DNA from 3 places in the Actinoplanes sp. NPDC023801 genome. Region 3 is predicted to be linked to each of the others. Evidence: predicted binding sites of a transcription regulator. Region 3 holds the regulator's gene; each other region holds the start of a gene.
What was found. The regulator HrcA, encoded in region 3, represses chaperone genes, less so after heat shock. The targets are predictions, from matches to a motif close to GGTTNGCACNCTCNNNNNGAGNGTGCNAACC.

Region 1: the regulator HrcA is predicted to act here: its motif matches at 2,415-2,445, upstream of AB0G04_RS01905 (FmdB family zinc ribbon protein).
Region 2: the regulator HrcA is predicted to act here: its motif matches at 1,866-1,896, upstream of groES (co-chaperone GroES).

What each region holds. Positions count from the first base shown of each region.
Region 1 covers NZ_JBFAAI010000001.1:391,331-395,837, reverse strand. Annotated here, with positions in the region: gene AB0G04_RS01915 (diguanylate cyclase) at 1-1,575, opposite strand, end outside; gene AB0G04_RS01910 (5-formyltetrahydrofolate cyclo-ligase) at 1,657-2,346, shown strand; gene AB0G04_RS01905 (FmdB family zinc ribbon protein) at 2,467-2,829, shown strand; gene AB0G04_RS01900 (hypothetical protein) at 3,402-3,905, shown strand; gene AB0G04_RS01895 (hypothetical protein) at 4,050-4,229, opposite strand; gene AB0G04_RS01890 (translation initiation factor 2) at 4,294-4,507, shown strand, end outside.
Region 2 covers NZ_JBFAAI010000008.1:81,224-85,730, forward strand. Annotated here, with positions in the region: gene ybaK (Cys-tRNA(Pro) deacylase) at 110-601, opposite strand; gene AB0G04_RS16910 (class I SAM-dependent methyltransferase) at 611-1,804, opposite strand; gene groES (co-chaperone GroES) at 2,021-2,335, shown strand; gene groL (chaperonin GroEL) at 2,408-4,060, shown strand; gene AB0G04_RS16925 (ABC transporter ATP-binding protein) at 4,071-4,507, opposite strand, start outside.
Region 3 covers NZ_JBFAAI010000038.1:63,388-67,894, forward strand. Annotated here, with positions in the region: gene AB0G04_RS39785 (enoyl-CoA hydratase-related protein) at 1-339, opposite strand, end outside; gene hemW (radical SAM family heme chaperone HemW) at 371-1,570, shown strand; gene AB0G04_RS39795 (DUF4870 domain-containing protein) at 1,577-2,098, opposite strand; gene hrcA (heat-inducible transcriptional repressor HrcA) at 2,252-3,274, shown strand; gene dnaJ (molecular chaperone DnaJ) at 3,309-4,445, shown strand.

The sequences.
Region 1 (4,507 bases), on a different contig from region 3:
CCGCCGCGCGAACTCGCCCAGCACCTGATCACCCGCCGTGTGCCCGTACGTGTCGTTCACCTCCTTGAAGTGGTCCAGGTCGAGGACCAGAACGGTGAGCATCCGGCCGAACCGGCTCGCCCGCTCCACCTCGCGCCGCAGCACCTCGCGCAGATAACGGTAGTTCCAGAGGCCGGTCAGCGGATCGGTCAACGACAGACGTTGTGCCTCCTCGTGGACCCGGACGTTGTGCACCGCCACCCCAGCCTGCCCGGCGAAGGTGCGCAGCGTACGCAGATCGGTGTCGGAGAACGCGGGGCCGCCGAGCCGGTCGTACAGGGCGAGCACCCCCAGCGTGCCGTGTTCCGGACCGGCCTCCTCGTCCGGCGGCGCACAGATCGGCACGGCGAGATACGACTCACACACCGGTTCGTCGGGGTCGGTGCCGTTCGTACCCCGCGAGGGTGAACCGGTCGCCGCCACCGTGCCGAGCACGCCGCGTCCCGGCGTGAGACGCCGTTGTGACAGCTCGGCGCCCGGCACATCCCAGTCACCGGTCAGCCCGAAACCGCAGCGGGCCGCCAGCCGCCCGTCGGCCGGGTCGGTCAGCAGGAGCAGCCCGGCCCGCGCTCCGGTCGCGGTCATCGCGGTGCGCAGGATCACCGGGAGGATGCGGTCCAGGTCGTGGGTGCTGGACAGGGTGTCGCCGAGGATCGCCAGATGCCGCCGGAGCTGGTCCCGGCTCGCGGTCAGCGCCTGCACGTACGACTGCAGCTCGCGCGTCATCCGGTTGAACGTCCCGGCCAGCCGGCCCAGCTCGTCCGGGCGCGGGATCGGCACCCGGGTGTCGAGATCACCGTTGGCCACCCGGTCGGCCGCCCACGCCAGATCACCGAGCGGGCGGGTCGTCGAACGCGCCAGCCACCGTGCGGCAAGGACCGCGGCGGCCGCGGTGACGAGCACGATGAGCAGCAGGGTCAGGTACCGGAAGGTCGGTCCGCCGGTGGTGACGGTCAAGGTCAACGGCAGCGGACGGCCCGGCTCGGCGAGCAGGTCACGGTGGGCACTCCCGGCGGCCTCCGGTGCGCCTGCACCGAGCGCGACGGCGACCCCGGCGACATCGCCGAGGCGGTCCAGCAGGGCGGCATCGACCCGCTGGGCGGCGGTCACGGTGACCTCTTGGGCGTACGCGGACGCGGTCAACGCGGTGACCTGCGCCTTCGCGTCGGCCCCCGGCCCGGCACAGTCCCGCCTGCCGTCCCCGGCCGGGTCACCGCTCACCGCGGAACGGCCCAGGATCGGCTGTTCCGGATCGGTCACCTGGATCTCCGTTGCCAGTCCGCGAGCAACCAGCTGGTCAGCGACCGCCCGGCGCTCACCGGCCGGGACGACGGCGACGGCGTCCGCCGAAACCTGCAGCTGGCGGCAGATCGCGCCGATCGCGACACTGACGGTGTTAGCAGCGTGATCGAGGCGTTCGGTGGTGCGTTCCCGGTTCACGGCGCCGACGGTGAGAGCGACGAAGATGGACCCGAACAGGACCGGACCGAGCACGACGACCAGGAATGCGCTGGTCAGCCGGCCACGTAGTGTCACGCATCCTCCTGGAGGTGGCCCTCTTTTCAGCGATGCTGACATAGTGTGTGCCGTTTGCCGGTTTTCAAAAGGGGGTGTTGCATGTCGGATTTAACCCCTGTCGCGGAAAAATCACCGCAAATCAAGATCGCGCTACGCGCACGCCTGCTCACTGCGCGTCGATCACTTCCGGTCACCACGCGGGCAGCCGCCGCCACCAAACTTCAACATCAAATTCTTGCTCTGGTACGGGAGACGCGCGCCAGTTCGATTGCCGCGTACGTACCGGTCGGCTCCGAACCGGGCGGCCCCGACCTCCCGGCCCGCCTGCTGGCCGCCCTCCCACCCGGCGGCCGCCTCCTGCTGCCGGTCCTGCTCCCCGACAACGACCTGGACTGGGCCGAACTCACCCCGCCCGGAACGGCGAGTGCCGCGGGTCCCGGCACCTCACCCGGCGACGGGCTCCCCCCGGATGCGGAGGTGCACGGTTCCCTCGTTGCGGGACCGCGCGGACTGCTGGAACCGTCCGGCCCGCGACTCGGCGTGGACGCGATCCGCTCGGTGGATCTACTCCTGGTCCCGGCGCTGGCCGTCGGCCACGACGGCACCCGGATGGGCCGGGGCGGCGGCTCCTACGACCGGGTCCTGGCCCGCCTGCCGGCACCGGGCCCGCTGACCGTGGCACTCCTCCACGACGGCGAGGACGTGGAAGTCGTTCCCGCCGAACCGCACGATCGGCGCGTACAGGCGGTGATCACCCCGACCGGCGGCCTCTCCCGGCGCCCCGTGTGACATCGCCCACGCCCTGCTTCTGCCTCAGTCCGAGAGCCGAGTGGACGAATTGACCTCCGATGCCGCAACATTGGCACTCGGAGTTGGCGAGTGCCAGCAGCCGATTGATCCGGAGGAGCCGTGCCCACCTACCAGTACGCCTGCACCGAGTGCGGTGAACAGCTTGAAGCCGTGCAGTCCTTCTCCGACCCGGCACTCACCGAGTGCCCGAACTGCCAGGGCAAACTGCGCAAGGTGTTCAACTCGGTCGGGATCGTCTTCAAGGGTTCGGGCTTCTACCGCAACGATTCCCGTTCCGGGACCGTGAGCGCCGAGAAGTCAGGCAGCGGCACCGGTGAGGCGGCCGCCAAGAAGCCGGAGACCTCGACCACGTCGACGTCGTCCACCACGCCCTCGACGACCTCGTCATCGTCGTCCTCTTCCTCGAGCAGCAGCACGAGCTCGTCGTCGAGCAGCGGCACGAAGGCGGCCGCGGCCTCCTGAGCCGCGACTTCTGAGCCGCGCCTTCGGGCGGCTCCCTCGGTCGTGCTCTCACGCGCCCGTGTGAGGCAGGCGCATGCGGCCTGCTGTGACATCACCCCGCGCGCCGGGCCGGTTCTCCGGCCCGGCGCGCGGCCGTTCCCAGCCCTCCGGCCGCTGGCACCGCACGGTCACAACATCACACTTCACCGCGAGGCGCCCCGCCCTCTCTGGCGCTCCCCGCCGCCGGCCCGCGGTCTGCCGCCCATCTCTGCTTGTATGTACCGCAGCGCTCCCGGTTCAGCTGCTGGCGCGGCGGATCGCCTGCCTCTCCCCGGTGGCCACCAGCTGCGCCTTGGTGAAGCTCTCCTCGCCCTCAAACACGCGCCCACCACGCTCTTCAGCGCAGGTCGGCGTTATCCACAATCCCCGGCTGTCCACAGGGACTCGGTACGGCTTGCCCCATTCGGCCTAACGTCATCGCAACGGCGGCCCGACGCCGCGAGAAGGCGCCACGCGGGCGTCCGTGCCCGCCCCGGCCCTGTCGCGGGTGCCAGCGGCGGCCGGACATGGTGTGGCGAGATTCTGGAGGTCTGATGCCCCGCAAGGACCCGTCACCGGCCGATGAACGTCTCGATCCGGTGCGGTGGCGCCGACCGGGCCGGGGCACGCTGTTCCGGCTGGTTGCGGCCGCCGGGCTGCTGTTCACCGCGGCAGCGGTGTTGTGGCTGCAACCCACCACCTGCGCCACGCCGATGACGGCTCCGCAATCCTCCGGGCCGGCCGCCCCCGCCGCGTCAGCGTCCGGACCCGCGCCGGACGCCATGGCGATACCACCCGGAAGTGTCGGCGTCCCGGTGCGACTGGCCGACCCCACAGCCCTGACCGTGGTGCGTCCGGGCAACCGGGTGGACCTGCTCCGGATCGACGGCGACCGTGACCGGACCGTCGCGGTCGCCAGCGCCGCACTCGTCCTGGAGGTCACCGGAGCCGACGACCCGGCAACCGGCGGGCTGCTCCTGGCACTCGGCCCCGACGAGGCGCAACGCGCGGTCTCCGTGACCGGCCGAGGCTTCGCGATCGTGATCCGCCCAGGCTGACGGCGTGTGCGTGCAGCGGCACAGATACGGCGAGTCCCAGAGTCGGCGAAGTCCCGCGGTGGCGCGTCCCGCGTCGCGCACCCCGGATCGCGCACCCCGAAGGCGCGCATCCCGGAGTCGCGGTGTCGGCGAGGCCGGAGAGGCTCAGTCCCAGTGCGGCGGACGGTCCTGGATCAGACGGTCGTCGTTCGACCAGGAGGGCTCACCCCAGCCGCGCTCGGTGTCGTCCCGGGTCTGCTCGGGCAGCACCGGAGCCTCTTCGGACTCGAAGTCGACCTCGCGCTCCGCGTCGTTGTCACGCTCAGGGTCATCAAGGATGTCCACGACTATGAGGGTAAGCCGAGAGCGGCGCGGTCGTCGTCCCCCTCCGGTTGTACCGTCGGTGAACGTGAGTTCCCCCACCGATGTCCCGGACGACGACGCGTACTGGCAGCGCCCTGATCCGGCTGCCGAGCCGCCCCGCCGGAGTGAGCATCCGCCCTCGTCCAGGGCTGCCGACTATCCGGGGCCGCCGCGCGCCGAACCGCCTCCGGCCGGATGGCGCCCGCCGACGATCGCGCATCCTCCCCCGCCCCGCCGCATGCCGCCCCAGGACTTCGAGG
Region 2 (4,507 bases), on a different contig from region 3:
AACCGCTGGGCGGCACGGGATGGCCCGATGTCGTGCATGAGGTAACGCTAAGTAGTTCGAGCTCCGAAAGTGAGCGGAAACCCGAAGAACAGACTTTTATCCGCCTGTACTAGGATGCGGCCGCCCGGATCGGCGCGACGATCGCGCTGGTCAACCGGATCAGATCGGCCGGGGCAAGAGACACCTGCAGACCCCGCCGGCCCGCTGAGACGTACATCAGATCGAGGCCGGACGCCGTGTCGTCGATCACCGTGGGGAGTCGCTTGCGCTGCCCGAGCGGGCTGATCCCGCCGCGGACGTACCCGCTGCTGCGCTCGGCGGCGGCCCGGTCGGCAAGCGCGGCACGCTTACCCCCGGCAGCGGACGCGAGCGCCTTCAGATCGAGGTCACCGGTGACCGGGACGACACCCACCACGAGACCGCCGTCGACCTCGGCGACCAGCGTCTTGAACAGCTGCTCCGGCGCCACACCCAGCGCCTCGGCCACGAGGGCCCCGTAGTTGGGCGAGTCCGGGGAGACGTCGTACGGATGCAGGGTGTGCGCCACCCGCTCCGCGTTCAGCAAGACGGTGGCCGGCGTACCGGCCGCTTTCTTGGCCATGCGCGCAAACTACATCGCCGAGGTGGTCAGCAGCGCGACCGGTGCCCCCTCGACACGCGTCAGCACCAGTCCGGCCGTGTTCGGCCCGGACAGCCGCAGGTCCTTGCGCAGCTGATCGGGCACCAGCGCGGAGCCCCGCTTACGGATCTCCAGCACCCCGACACCACGCTCCCGCAGCAGTGCCCGCAGCCGCTTCAGCGAGAACGGGAGCATCTCGGTCACCCCCAGCCGCCGGGCGAACGGCGTGTCCACCGGGTCGTCGGTGTAGACGTAGGCGATCTGCGGATCGGCCAGCCGCCCTCCGACCGACTCGGCGAACTCGGCCACCAGATGGGAGCGCACCACCGCCGGATCGGGATCGTAGATCCAGGCCCCGACCGGCCCCACCTCAGCGGGTTTGTTGCCGGCCCCGGTTAAAACGGCCGCATCGGCGCGAGGACCGAGCAGGACGGCCCGGCGCGGTACCTCGGCCAGCGGGCCGCACCAGAAGGCGGCCTCGACCAGGTCGCCGCCCACACTCACCCACTCCCCCTCGGCGCCCCCCGGCAGCAGCCCGTGGTCGATGCCGGGTGCGAGTTTGAGCACCGTACGCGGAACCCGCCGGGGCAGGCCTGCGATGAAGTCCCACGGCGGCGAGTACGCCTTCGGGTCGAACACCCGGCCACGACCGGCCTGCCGGCGGGCCGGGTCGGCGAAGACCGCGTCGTACCGCTCCACGGGAACCGTCGTGGCGTCGGCGCACTCCACGGTGATCCGGCCGGCGAGACCGGCCGCCTCGGCGTTCGCGGCGGCGACCGCCGCCGTGGCGGGGTCGGCGTCCACGGCGTGGACCGAGATGCCGTGCCGGGCCGCGGCCAGCGCGTCCGAACCCAGCCCGCACCCCAGGTCGACGAGGGTCTCGACGCCGGCGGCGACGAGCCGGGCCGCCCGCCGGTCGGCCACGACCGCCCTGGTCGCCTGCTCCAGACCTGCCCGGGTGAAGAACATCCCGCCAGCGTCCTCGCCGAATTTCATCGCGGCGCGCCCGCGCAAACTAGCCTGGGTCAAGGCGGCCGCGGCGAGTTCCGCGCCGAAGCCCCGGGCCCGCAGGGCCGAGGCCGCGGCGAGAGGCTCACCGCCGGCCACCTCGGCCGCCACGGCCAGGGCTTTCAACCCCTCAGGGGTACGCAGAAGTCGCAGTAGCTCAGGTGTCACGTCAGGCATTCTCCCTGGCGTGACAGGTTGGCACTCTGGTTGACGGAGTGCTAGTTCCGGCATAGTCTCCGATTAGCACTCTCACCATGAGGGTGCCAGCCGCCCGGACCTGTCCGTGGCAGCTAGGCACCAGGCGGACCGGCACCCGCGACGACGGCCCCGCCCGGTGGCATGAGGCATTGACCGGCCTGGTTCATGGCCGGCGAAACCTGTACCCAGGAGGGTATGCCCGTGACTACCGCGACAAAGGTTGCGATCAAGCCGCTCGAGGACCGCATCGTGGTCCAGGCGAACGAGGCTGAGACGACCACCGCGTCCGGCATCGTGATCCCCGACACCGCCAAGGAGAAGCCCCAGGAGGGCACCGTCCTTGCCGTCGGCCCCGGCCGGATCGACGACAAGGGCAACCGCGTCCCGCTCGACGTCAATGTCGGCGACGTGGTCCTGTACTCGAAGTACGGCGGCACTGAGGTCAAGTACGCCGGCGAGGAGTACCTGGTGCTCTCCGCCCGCGACGTCCTCGCGGTCATCGAGAAGTGACCTACTGACAGTGCTGACCGCCTCGGTCCGGGTTCGCCCGGACCGGGGCGGTAGTGCGTGAAGGGACCATTCATGGCGAAGATCCTGAGTTTCTCCGACAACGCCCGGCACCTTCTGGAGCACGGCGTCAACACCCTCGCCGACACGGTCAAGGTCACCCTCGGCCCGCGCGGTCGCAACGTCGTCCTGGACAAGAAGTTCGGCGCTCCCACGATCACCAACGACGGTGTCACCATCGCCAAGGAGATCGAGCTCACCGACCCGTACGAGAACCTTGGCGCCCAGCTCGTCAAGGAGGTGGCGACCAAGACCAACGACGTCGCCGGTGACGGGACCACAACGGCGACCGTGCTCGCGCAGGCGCTGGTCCGCGAGGGCCTGCGCAACGTGACCGCCGGTGCCAACCCGATCGGCCTCAAGCGCGGCATGGACCAGGCGTCCGAGGCCGTCTCCAAGGCGCTGCTGGCCAAGGCCGTCGAGGTCGCCGACCACAAGGCGATCGCCAACGTGGCCACCATCTCGGCGCAGGACGCCACCATCGGCGAGCTGATCGCCGAGGCGATGGACCGGGTCGGCCGCGACGGCGTCATCACCGTCGAGGAGGGCTCGGCGCTGCAGACCGAGCTCGAGGTGACCGAGGGTCTCCAGTTCGACAAGGGCTTCATCTCGCCGAACTTCGTGACCGATGCGGAGTCGCAGGAGGCGGTGCTGGAGGACGCGCACATCCTCCTCACCACGCAGAAGATCTCCAGCATCGAGGAGCTGCTCCCGCTGCTGGAGAAGGTGCTGCAGACCAGCAAGCCGCTGCTGATCGTCGCGGAGGACGTCGAGGGCCAGGCCCTGTCCACCCTGGTGGTCAACTCGCTGCGCAAGACCATCAAGGTCGTCGCGGTGAAGGCGCCCGGCTTCGGTGACCGCCGCAAGGCGATCCTGCAGGACCTGGCGATCGCCACCGGCGGTGAGCTGATCGCGCCCGAGCTCGGCTACAAGCTCGACCAGGTCGGCATCGAGTCGCTGGGCAGCGCCCGGCGCATCGTCGTCGACAAGGAGAACACCACCATCGTCGACGGTGGCGGTAACTCCTCCGACGTCTCCGAACGGGTCTCGCAGATCCGCAAGGAGATCGAGGCGTCCGACTCCGACTGGGACCGCGAGAAGCTGCAGGAGCGGCTGGCGAAGCTCTCCGGCGGCGTCGCGGTGATCAAGGTCGGCGCGGCCACCGAGGTCGAGATGAAGGAGCGCAAGCACCGCATCGAGGACGCCATCGCGGCGACCAAGGCGGCCGTCGAGGAAGGCACCGTCCCCGGTGGCGGCGCGGCCCTCGCGCAGGTCGTCTCGGAGCTCGACGGCAACCTCGGCCTGACCGGCGAGGAGGCGCTCGGCGTCGGCATCGTCCGCAAGGCGCTCGTCGAGCCGCTGCGCTGGATCGCGCAGAACGCCGGCCACGACGGCTACGTCGTGGTGGGCAAGGTCGCCGAGCTGGGCTGGGGCCACGGCCTCAACGCCGCCACCGACGAGTACGTCGACCTGGCCGCGGCCGGCATCATCGACCCGGTGAAGGTGACCCGTAACGCGGTCTCCAACGCCGTCTCGATCGCCGGGCTCCTGCTGACCACCGAGAGCCTCGTGGTGGAGAAGCCGGCCGAGCCGGCCCCCGCCGCCGACGGTGGGCACGGCCACAGCCACGGGCACGGGCACGGCCACCAGCACGGTCCTGGCTTCTGACCCGGGACACCTAAGGGAAAGGCGCGCCTTCCGGGCGCGCCTTTTTCGTGGCACCGCCCGGCCCTGAGCTCCCACTGCCCGGCCCCGAACTTCCGCTGCCCTGCCAGGAGTTCCACAGCCGCGCGTACGCCCCACCCGCGGCCACGAGCTCGTCGTGCGATCCCAGCTCCACGATGCGGCCGTCGGCCATCACCGCCACCCGGTCGGCGTCGTGCGCGGAGAAGAGCCGGTGCGCGATCGCGACCACGGTCCGTCCACTCACCACGGCCGCGAGGGACCTCTCCAGGTCACGGGCGGCCCGCGGGTCGAGCATGGCGGTCGCCTCGTCGAGGACCAGCGTGTGCGGGTCGGCGATCACCAGCCGGGCCAGCGCCACCTGCTGCGCCTGCGCCGGCGACAACAGGTACCCACCGGAGCCGACAAGCGTGTCCAGGCCGTTGGGCAGGG
Region 3 (4,507 bases):
GCCGATCAGGCCGAGACCACCGGCCCGGGCCGGTCCGGCGATCCGCGCGACCACCGGTTTCGGGAACTCCCAGAGCGCGGCCAGCACGTCGGCGAGCATCTCGGCGGGCAGCCGGTCGCCGGGGCCGGCCGCGGCTGTCTCCTTGAGGTCGACGCCGGAGGAGAAGACCGGGCCGTTGTGCGAGAGGACGACCACCCGGCTGTCCGGGTCGGCGGCCGACGCGGCCAGTGCGTCCAGCATCCCGCCGAGCAGGGCGGTGGACAGCGCGTTGCGGTTGGCGGGGTTGTCGATTGTCAGAGTGGTCACGCCGGCGGCGGTGACGGTACGGACCAGATCCATGCCGGAACTGTAAGACGTGCACACTTGTCGGATGGCCGGCGCACTCCCCGATGGTGATCCCGTACCCCGTGACGGGTCTCTCCCCGACGAAGCCACCCGCGCGGTGGGCGCGAACGGGTTCGCCGTCTACGTCCACGTGCCGTTCTGCGCCAGCCGCTGCGGCTACTGCGACTTCAACACGTACACGGCGAGCGAACTGGGCGGCGGGGCGAGCCGCGACGAGTACGCCGCCACGGTCCTGGCCGAGCTGGCCCTGGCCGCCCGGGTGATCGAACCCGGGCCGGTGGACACCGTCTTCGTCGGCGGCGGCACGCCCACCCTGCTCAGCACCGACGACCTGGGCCGGATCCTGGACGGCATCGACCGGACGTGGGGGCTGGCGCCGGGCGCCGAGGTGACCACCGAGGCCAACCCGGAGTCGGTGGACCCGGCCTATCTGCGGCGGCTGCGCGGCGCCGGTTTCACGCGGATCTCGCTCGGCATGCAGTCGGCGGCCGCGAACGTGTTGCGGGTGCTCGACCGCCGGCACACCGCCGGGCGGGCACCGCAGGCCGCGACCGAGGCGCGCGAGGCCGGCTTCGAGCACGTCAACCTCGATCTGATCTACGGCACGCCGGGGGAGAACGCGGACGACTTCGACCGGTCGCTGCGGGCTGTCATCGAGGCCGGCGCCGACCACGTGAGCGCGTACGCGCTGATCGTCGAGGACGGCACCCGGATGGCCGGCCGGATGCGGCGGGGCGAGCTGCCGTACCCGTCCGACGACGTGGCCGCCGACCGCTACCTGGCCGCCGAGTCCGCCCTCGGCGAAGCCGGTTTCGAGTGGTACGAGGTGTCGAACTGGGCGCTCAAGGGCGGTGAATGCCGTCACAACCAGCTGTACTGGACCGGCGCCGACTGGTGGGGTCTGGGGCCGGGCGCGCACAGCCACGTCGGCGGGGTGCGGTGGTGGAACGTCAAACACCCTTCGGCGTACGCGAAACGCCTCGCCGACGGCGCCTCGCCGGGACTCGCGCGGGAGCTGCTGACCGACGCCGACCGGCACATGGAGGACGTGATGCTCCGGGTGCGGCTGCGGGACGGCATCCCGCTGGACCGGGTCGACGCCACGGGCGCCGCGCGGGCACTGTCCGACGGGCTGCTCGAGCCGCACGCCTACGAGCAGGGGCGGCTCGTGCTGACCCTGCGGGGCCGGTTGCTTGCCGACGCGGTCATCCGTGACGTGCTCTGAACCGGCCTACCTGATGAACCGCGCGGTGAGCGGATAGTTGAACGGCTCGTTGTTGGCCGCCTTGACGCCCGCGATCACACCGACGACGGTGGCGACCACCCAGGCCGCGAGGACGATGAAGAAGCCGACCCCGACACAGATCAGCACACTGCCGACCAGGCCGATGATGCCCCAGAGCAGGTGGAAGTTGAGCGCCTTGACCGCCTCGGCGCGGACCACCGGCGACAGGTTGCCGCGGGCCACCAGGGCCACGAGCGGCGCGATCCAGCCCATCAGCGTACCCCCGAAGAAGGCGCCGAGCGCCCCGCCGAAGTGGGCGATCAGGATCCAGGTGCGGTCGTCGGGCGAACCCGAGCCGTAACCGTGCGGCGGGGGCCCGTACTGCGGAGGCCCGTACTGGGGCGTGCCGTAGGGCGGCGGCGGAGGCGGGTAGGCATCGGGCGGTGGCGGAGGAGGCGGGTAACCGCCGGGCTGCGGCGGGGGTTGGTGGTAAGGATCGTCGCCGGGCGGGCGGGGCGGTTCAGTCATGTCTGACACGCTAGGACCCCGGTTCGAGCCGGTCGAGGGCAATGCCGCCCCCAAGATCTGAGAACGGTACGTACTTTCGATCATCGCGCTGCCGCCACCAGCGAAGTAGACTGGCACTCTATTAGCCGGAGTGCCAGCAGGGGGAGGGGTCGGATGAATCCGGATGACCGCAAGCTCGAGGTGCTCCGGGCGATCGTCGAGGACTACGTCGAGACCCAGGAACCGGTGGGCAGCAAGGCCCTGGTCGACAGGCACAAGCTCGGCGTCTCCCCGGCCACCGTGCGCAACGACATGGCGGTGCTCGAGGAGGAGGGCTACATCCGGCAGCCGCACACCAGTGCCGGCCGGGTGCCCACCGATGCCGGCTACCGGCTGTTCGTCGACCGGCTCACCAAGATCAAACCGCTGAGCCCGGCCGAGCGGCGCGCCATCGAGCGGTTCATGATCGGCGCCGTCGACCTCGACGACGTCGTGCACCGCACGGTCCGCCTGCTGGCCCAGCTCACCCGTCAGGTCGCCGTCGTCCAGTACCCGAGCCTGTCCCGTTCCGCGGTCCGGCACCTGGAACTGGTACCGATCTCCACGACCCGCCTGATGCTCGTGATGATCACCGACACCGGCCGGGTCGAGCAGCGCCTCGTCGAGATGCCCGGCCCGATCGCCGACGGCGAGGTGTGGGAGCTGCGCCTCCGGGTGAACGAGAAACTCGCCGGGCAGAAACTCGCCGACACCCCCTCCCTGGTGCAGAAACTCGTCGAGGAGTGCGACACCGGGCGGCGCGCCGCGATGACCTGCCTGGCCTCGGTCCTCCTGGAGACTCTGGTCGAGCGGAGTGAGGAGCGCCTCGCGCTGGCCGGTACGGCCAACTTGACACGTGGGGGTGTGCTGGACTTCCAGGGCACGCTGCGGCCCGTCCTCGAAGCCCTCGAGGAGGAGGTCATCCTGCTCAAGCTCATCGGCGATCTGGAACCCCGCACCACGCGGGTCCTGATCGGCGACGAGAATCAGATCGACAACCTGCGGTCGGCGTCCGTGGTGAGCAGTGGTTACGGACCGGGTACCACGATCGTTGGTGGGCTCGGTGTGCTGGGGCCCACCCGGATGGACTACCCCGGCACTATCGCTACCGTTCGTGCAGTGGCACGCTACGTTGGCGACCTGTTGGCACAGAATTGACGGATTCGCGCAGACATTGAGGACTCCAAACCCCGTGGCCAAGGACTATTACGGAATTCTCGGTGTGAGCCGGGAGGCAACCGACGACGAGATCAAGCGCGCCTACCGCAAACTCGCTCGGCAGTACCACCCGGACATCAACCCGGATCCAGAGGCGCACGACAAGTTCAAAGAGATCAACGCGGCGTACGAGGTCCTCTCCGACGACCAGAAGCGGCAGATCGTCGACCTCGGCGGTGACCCGCTCGCGCCGGGTGGCGGCATGCCCGGCGGAGCCGGTGGCGCCGGCCCGTTCGTCGGCTTCCAGGACATCATGGACGCGTTCTTCGGCACGGCGGCGGGCGGTGGCTCGCGCGGGCCCCGGCCACGCACGCGCCCCGGCGCCGACGCGATCCTGCGCCTCGAACTCGACCTGGTCGAGACCGCCTTCGGCGTGGAAGCCCCGATCACCGTCGACACCGCGGTGCTGTGCACCCAGTGCTCCGGCGCCGGCACCGCACCCGGCAGCCACCTGGCCACCTGTGAGGTCTGCTCCGGCCGCGGCGAGGTCCAGTCGGTGCAGCGCACCTTCCTCGGCCAGGTCGTCTCGTCCCGCCCCTGCCAGAACTGCCAGGGCCACGGCACGGTCATCCCGAGCCCCTGCCCCACCTGCGCGGGCGACGGCCGGATAAGGACACGCCGCTCGCTCACCGTCAAGATCCCGGCGGGCGTCGAGGACGGCATGCGGATCCGCCTGGCCCAGCAGGGCGAGGTCGGCCCCGGCGGTGGCACCGCCGGCGACCTCTACGTGGAGATCCACGAACGACCGCACGACGTCTACTCCCGCAAGGGCGACGACCTGCACTGCCGGGTCACACTCCCGATGACGGCGGCTGCGCTCGGCACCCGGATGACCATCAAGACCCTCGACGGTGAAGAGAACATCGAGGTCAAACCGGGCACCCAGCCGGCCAGCACGCTGCGCATCCGCGGCAAGGGCGTTCCGCACCTGCGCGGCCAGGGCCGTGGTGAGCTCTTCGTGCACCTCGACGTGAAGACGCCGACCAAGCTCACCGTCGACCAGGAGCGGATGCTGCGCGACTTCGCCAAGACCCGCGGCGAGGACGTGGCCGAACTGAGCAAGCAGGGCGGCTTCTTCAGCCGCATGCGAGACGCTTTCAACGGCCACTGAATGTGATTGCTTCGCCCTCCGGCTCGCTGCGCTGCGCCTGGTAACCCACGTCGGGACGGCTG